Regions from separate parts of the Streptomyces sp. NPDC002888 genome, predicted to be linked through region 1. Evidence: predicted binding sites of a transcription regulator. Region 1 holds the regulator's gene; each other region holds the start of a gene.

The links. Region 1 encodes HrcA, which represses chaperone genes, less so after heat shock. Its sites were predicted from a motif close to TTNGCACTCNGNNNNNCNGAGTGCNAA; they were not measured.
Region 2: a site for HrcA is predicted at 671-697, ahead of groL (chaperonin GroEL). Genes of this name have one in related genera too.
Region 3: a site for HrcA is predicted at 1,144-1,170, ahead of groES (co-chaperone GroES). Genes of this name have one in related genera too.

The regions. Positions count from the first base shown of each region.
Region 1 is NZ_JBIAPU010000004.1:266,981-269,245, forward strand. It holds gene ACFYWX_RS08825 (MBL fold metallo-hydrolase) at 1-580, opposite strand, end outside; gene hrcA (heat-inducible transcriptional repressor HrcA) at 741-1,757, shown strand; gene dnaJ (molecular chaperone DnaJ) at 1,758-2,265, shown strand, end outside.
Region 2 is NZ_JBIAPU010000006.1:184,734-186,998, forward strand. It holds gene ACFYWX_RS12400 (cold-shock protein) at 291-497, shown strand; gene groL (chaperonin GroEL) at 825-2,265, shown strand, end outside.
Region 3 is NZ_JBIAPU010000003.1:433,041-435,305, forward strand. It holds gene groL (chaperonin GroEL) at 1-570, opposite strand, end outside; gene groES (co-chaperone GroES) at 689-997, opposite strand; gene ACFYWX_RS07385 (polysaccharide deacetylase family protein) at 1,266-2,084, opposite strand; gene ACFYWX_RS07390 (polysaccharide deacetylase family protein) at 2,105-2,265, opposite strand, start outside.

The sequences.
Region 1 (2,265 bases):
TCGGTACGGCGTCGGGCCCGGCCTGGGGATCGCCGGACTCCTCGACGAGGTCGCCGCAGAAGACGACCTCCGGGTCGCCGGGGACGAGGACCGCGAGGTCGTGGGCGGTGTGGCCGGGGCCCACGTTCGCCAGCAGCGCCTGGCGGCCGTCGCCGAGGTTGAGGGTCCACTCGCCGGAGACGTGGTGGTGGGGGCGGACGAGTGTCTCCACCGCCTCGTCCGCCGCCGACGGGTCCAGCCCGTTGCGCACGGCGTCCAGGCGCAGCTCGTCACGCCCGTGCGCGAGCGCCGTGTCGATGCCCACCGCGCCGAAGACCTCCGCGCCCGCGAACGCCGCGGCCCCGAAGACGTGGTCGAAGTGGGGATGGGTGAGAGCGAGATGAGTCACACGTCGGCCGGCCAGCTCCTGGGCCGCGTACCGCAGCCGCGCCCCCTCTGCCAGACTCGACCCCGCGTCGATCACCAGGACCGCGCCCGGCCCGACGACCAGCCCCGCCGTGCAGTCCCACACGGGCAGTCGGCACCGCCCCACCCCGGCCGCCACCCGCTCCCATCCCAGCTCTTCCCAAGTCACGGTCATACGGCGACGCTAGCGGGGAGGAGGGTCCGGCGTGCGGTACCGGGGACCAGCCTTGCCCCGGGTGTACCCCCCGGCCGTACACTGGGCCGGGGAACGCTGGCACTCGCACGCGCAGAGTGCCAGGTGGATGTCAAGGGGACGAGTTCGGAGGTGCGCGCGGATGCTGAGTGAACGCAGGCTTCAGGTACTGCGCGCCATCGTCCAGGACTACGTGGGCACCGAGGAGCCGGTGGGCTCCAAGGCGCTCACCGAACGGCACAACCTCGGCGTCTCCCCGGCGACGGTCCGCAACGACATGGCGGCCCTGGAGGACGAGGGGTTCATCGCCCAGCCGCACACCAGTGCCGGGCGCATCCCCACCGACAAGGGCTACCGGCTGTTCGTCGACAAGCTGGCCGGCGTGAAGCCGATGAGCGCGCCCGAGCGGCGCGCCATCCAGAACTTCCTCGAGGGCGCCGTCGACCTCGACGACGTCGTGGCCCGCACCGTGCGGCTGCTCGCGCAGCTGACGCGGCAGGTGGCCGTCGTGCAGTACCCGTCACTGACCCGCTCGACCGTGCGGCACGTGGAGCTGCTCTCACTCGCCCCCGCGCGCGTGATGCTCGTGCTGATCACGGACACCGGCCGGGTCGAGCAGCGGATGGTGGACTGCCCGGCGCCCTTCGGCGAGGCGTCCCTGGCGGACCTGCGGGCGCGGCTGAACAGCCGGGTCGCGGGGCGCCGCTTCGCGGACGTGCCGCGGCTGGTCGAGGACCTGCCGGAGGGGTTCGACGTCGAGGACCGCGGTACGGTCTCGACCGTGCTCTCCACGCTGCTGGAGACACTCGTCGAGGAGAACGAGGAGCGGCTGATGATCGGCGGTACCGCCAATCTCACCCGCTTCGGACATGACTTTCCCCTCACCATCCGGCCCGTCCTGGAGGCCCTTGAGGAGCAGGTCGTTCTCCTCAAACTCCTGGGCGAGGCGGGAGATTCGGGCATGACCGTACGCATCGGTCACGAGAACGCCTACGAGGGACTCAACTCCACTTCTGTGGTGTCGGTCGGCTACGGTTCGGGCGGCGAGGCAGTCGCCAAGCTCGGCGTGGTCGGACCGACCCGCATGGATTACCCGGGAACGATGGGAGCGGTACGCGCAGTGGCACGGTACGTCGGACAGATCCTGGCGGAGTCGTAAGTGGCCACGGACTATTACGCCGTTCTCGGCGTGCGCCGCGACGCGTCGCAGGAAGAGATCAAGAAGGCCTTCCGGCGGCTCGCTCGCGAGCTGCACCCGGACGTCAATCCGGATCCGAAGACCCAGGAGCGGTTCAAGGAGATCAACGCCGCCTACGAGGTGTTGTCGGACCCGCAGAAGAAGCAGGTCTACGACCTCGGCGGCGACCCGCTCTCGCAGGCGGGCGGCGGTGGCGCGGGCGGCTTCGGCGCCGGCGGCTTCGGGAACTTCTCGGACATCATGGACGCCTTCTTCGGTACGGCGTCCCAGCGCGGTCCGCGCTCGCGCACCCGGCGCGGCCAGGACGCGATGATCCGGCTGGAGATCGAGCTCGACGAGGCCGCGTTCGGCACGACCAAGGACATCCAGGTCGACACCGCGATCGTCTGCTCCACCTGCAGCGGTGAGGGCGCGGCGCCGGGCACGACGGCCCAGACGTGTGACATGTGCCGCGGCCGCGGTGAGGTGT
Region 2 (2,265 bases), on a different contig from region 1:
CTGGCTCCACATGCGATGAGAAGTAGCCAAAGTGTGTGGTTCTTTTGCGTCATTTGCTCCTTTTGTGGGGCCCGACTTGCCCTGAGTTCTGGTGAATTCTCGGCAAATCCCCGACCGGCCATGCCCGGAATTCTCGTCCGATTGACCTGTTGCAGACGGCAGTTGGACAGATACATTCAGCCGCGGTCGACGCGTTCCGGCGCACGCCCCCAACCAAGGCGGGGGGTGAGGTCTGACCCGGATCCGCGAAGTGTGGATCTGTGCAAGGGCCAGTAATAGGGGAGTTAGGCATGGCTCAGGGCACCGTCAAGTGGTTCAACGCGGAGAAGGGGTACGGCTTCATCGCGGTCGACGGTGGTGCGGATGTTTTCGTCCACTACAGCGCGATCCAGATGGACGGATACCGCACCCTGGAAGAGGGTCAGCGGGTCGATTTCGAGATCTCGCAGGGCCAGAAGGGGCCGCAGGCGGACATGGTCCGACTCGCGGCCGGCTGAAGCACGCGCCGACGCAGCGACGTTCTTCTGTGCATCTTCGAAGGGCTCGTACCTCCCGGGGTACGAGCCCTTCGGTCTGCCCGGACGTCGCCGGGCGCCCCGACCCTCGGCCGTTCACCTGCGGATCGGGTGGAGGCGCTTGCACTCGACAGGGGCGAGTGCTAATCATTGCGTTAGCACTCTGAAGGTGAGAGTGACAACGAAGGACCGGGTCGGTGAGGCCCGCAGGCCGGATGGGGCAAGGAACCACCAGGCAGGCGAGCCGTCCGTCGCGGGCGCGGGCGCGGTCCGAAGGAATCACCCCCAGTCCTGGAGGGACCACTTCACATGGCCAAGATCATCGCGTTCGACGAGGAGGCGCGGCGCGGCCTCGAGCGCGGCATGAACCAGCTCGCGGACGCCGTGAAGGTGACGCTCGGCCCCAAGGGCCGCAACGTCGTCCTCGAGAAGAAGTGGGGCGCCCCCACGATCACCAACGATGGTGTGTCCATCGCCAAGGAGATCGAGCTCGAGGACCCGTACGAGAAGATCGGCGCCGAGCTGGTCAAGGAAGTCGCCAAGAAGACGGACGACGTCGCCGGTGACGGTACGACCACCGCGACCGTCCTCGCTCAGGCGCTCGTCCGCGAGGGCCTGCGCAACGTAGCCGCCGGCGCCAACCCGATGGCCCTCAAGCGCGGTATCGAGAAGGCCGTCGAGGCCGTCTCCGGTGCCCTGCTCGAGCAGGCCAAGGATGTCGAGACCAAGGAGCAGATCGCCTCCACGGCCTCCATCTCCGCCGCCGACACCCAGATCGGCGAGCTCATCGCCGAGGCCATGGACAAGGTCGGCAAGGAAGGCGTCATCACCGTCGAGGAGTCCCAGACCTTCGGTCTGGAGCTGGAGCTCACCGAGGGTATGCGCTTCGACAAGGGCTACATCTCGGCGTACTTCGCCACCGACATGGAGCGTATGGAGGCCGTCCTCGACGACCCGTACATCCTGATCGCGAACTCCAAGATCGCGAACGTCAAGGACCTGCTCCCGCTCCTGGAGAAGGTCATGCAGTCGGGCAAGCCGCTGCTGATCATCGCCGAGGACGTCGAGGGCGAGGCCCTGTCGACCCTGGTCGTCAACAAGATCCGCGGCACCTTCAAGTCCGTCGCCGTCAAGGCCCCGGGCTTCGGCGACCGCCGCAAGGCCATGCTCGGCGACATCGCCATCCTCACGGGCGGCGAGGTCATCTCCGAGGAGGTCGGCCTCAAGCTGGAGAACGCCACCCTCGACCTGCTGGGCAAGGCCCGCAAGGTGGTCATCACCAAGGACGAGACCACCATCGTCGACGGTGCCGGCTCCTCCGACCAGGTCAACGGCCGCGTCAGCCAGATCCGCGCCGAGATCGAGAACAGCGACTCCGACTACGACCGCGAGAAGCTGCAGGAGCGCCTGGCGAAGCTCGCCGGCGGTGTCGCGGTCATCAAGGCCGGTGCCGCCACCGAGGTCGAGCTCAAGGAGCGCAAGCACCGCATCGAGGACGCCGTCCGCAACGCCAAGGCGGCCGTCGAAGAGGGCATCGTCGCCGGCGGTGGCGTGGCGCTCATCCAGGCGTCCTCCGTCTTCGAGAAGCTGGACCTCGAGGGTGACGAGGCGACCGGCGCCAACGCCGTGAAGCTCGCGCTGGAGGCCCCGCTCAAGCAGATCGCCGTCAACGGTGGTCTCGAGGGTGGCGTCGTCGTGGAGAAGGTCCGCAACCTCCAGGTCGGCCACGGCCTGAACGCCGCGACCGGTG
Region 3 (2,265 bases), on a different contig from region 1:
TCCCTCGGTGAAGTCCAGCTCCAGACCGAAGGTGTTGGACTCCTCGACGGTGATGACACCGTCCTTGCCGACCTTGTCCATCGCCTCGGCGATGAGCTCGCCGACCTGCTGGTCCTGGGCGGACAGCGCGGCGACGGCGGCGATGTCGGACTTCTCGTCGATCGGGCGGGCCGAGGCGAGCAGGTCGTCGGAGACGGCCCTGACCGCGGCGTCGATGCCCTTCTTCAGCAGCGCCGGGGAGGCACCCGCGGCGACGTTCCTCAGGCCCTCGCGCACCAGCGCCTGGGCGAGCACGGTGGCGGTGGTGGTGCCGTCGCCCGCGATGTCGTTGGTCTTGGTCGCCACCTCCTTCACCAGCTGCGCACCGAGGTTCTCGTACGGGTCGTCGAGCTCGACCTCGCGGGCGATGGTGACGCCGTCGTTGGTGATGGTCGGGGCGCCGAACTTCTTGTCGATGACGACGTTGCGGCCCTTGGGGCCGATCGTCACCTTGACCGTGTCAGCAAGCTTGTTGACGCCGCGCTCGAGGGCGCGACGGGCGTCCTCGTCGAACTTCAGGATCTTCGCCATGGGAGCGTAGCCCTCTCGGAAAAGTGGAGACGAAACGAACTGCGCCCCGGGCGCCCGGCTGATTAATGGTCGCGGGGGCCAGGGGCGCAGCTCAAAGCAGAATGTGCTTCAGGGTGAATTACTTCTCGATGATCGCGAGCACGTCGCGAGCCGAGAGGACGAGGTACTCCTCGCCGTTGTACTTCACCTCGGTGCCGCCGTACTTGCTGTACAGCACGATGTCGCCGGTCTTCACGTCGAGCGGGAGACGCTCGCCGTTCTCGAAGCGGCCCGGGCCCACGGCCAGGACGACGCCCTCCTGGGGCTTCTCCTTGGCGGTGTCCGGAATGACCAGGCCAGAGGCCGTGGTCTGCTCGGCGTCCAGCGGCTGGACCACGATGCGGTCCTCGAGCGGCTTGATGGCAACCTTGGAGCTGGTGGTCGTCACGATCCGACCTCCCCCTTCGGAGATCTCACGGGGTTAACTGTCTGAGGTGGCGACCAGGTCGATCCGTCGTCGCGGGTGCCGGACCTGCCCGTCGCGTTGTTGGCACTCTCCAGGGGGGAGTGCCAGAGCTGAGACTATGACCGCGATTAGCACTCGGTCAAGCGGAGTGCCAATTGGCCGCGGCGCGGCGTGGTCGGTTCGGCCTGAACGGCCTCGTCCTCGGGCCGGGGAACCCTGGACAACGACCTCGCCCTCGGGCCGGGGAACCCTAGATGTAGTCCTCCAGCCGTCCCACCGTCAGGCCCCTCCCCTGGATCGCGCGGAGCAACCGTGTCGTTCGTTCCCTCAGGGGCAGGCCCGTCGCGTCGCCGGAGGCGACCGACACGATGTCGCCCGGGCGCAGCCGGCCCTCACCGTTGACGAACACGAGTTCACCGTTCTCCATCGACGCCCGCCACAGCACGACCGCCGCGAGGCCGCAGTCGGCGGCCGCGCGCAGGGTGGTGGTGTCGTACGTGCCGTAGGGCGGGCGGAGGAGGCGGGGGCGCAGGCCGAAGCGGGACCTGAGTTTGTCCTGCTGGCCGCAGATCTCGGCGCGTTGGCCGGCGTAGGGCAGGCCGCGCAGGGAGGGGTGGTCGAGGGTGTGGTTCTGGATGGTCGCGCCGACGGACCGCAGGCGCGCGAAGTGGCCGTATCCCGGACCGACGACACTGTCCGTGAGGAACATGCTCACCGGAAGCCGCAGTTCACGGACCATGTCGACGAACCGGGGGTCCCGTTCGGCGCCGTCGTCGTAGGTCAGGAAGACGACCTTGTCGCGGGTCGGGACATGGTCGACGACGCGCGGGAGGCCCTGCTCCCGGGGCAGCCCCCGGCCGGGGCCCGCGCTGCCGGTGAGGGGGTGCGCGGGTGACTTCGGGGGTGGGAGGAGCGGGGCCGCCAGGCCCCAGCGGCGGTACGGGCGCTCCCCTGCCGGGTCGTGCGGTCGTACCCGCTGAGCCGCCTTCTTCCCCAGCCGTTCGATCGGGTCGACGGACTGGGCACAGCCGGTGACCAGGACGGCGGCCGCCACCAGCACCCCCGCCATCTGCCGCCGCAGCCGCCGCCTCACAGGTAGTCCTCGAGCCGGGCCACCGCGTATCCCTTCTCGGTGACCTTGTTCAGGAAGCGGCGGACCATGTCGGGCATCGTGCCCTTCCAGTCGCGCCGGCCGCGGAAGTGACTGAGGACGATGTCGCCGGGGTGGAGGTCGCGGTCCCACTCGCGGT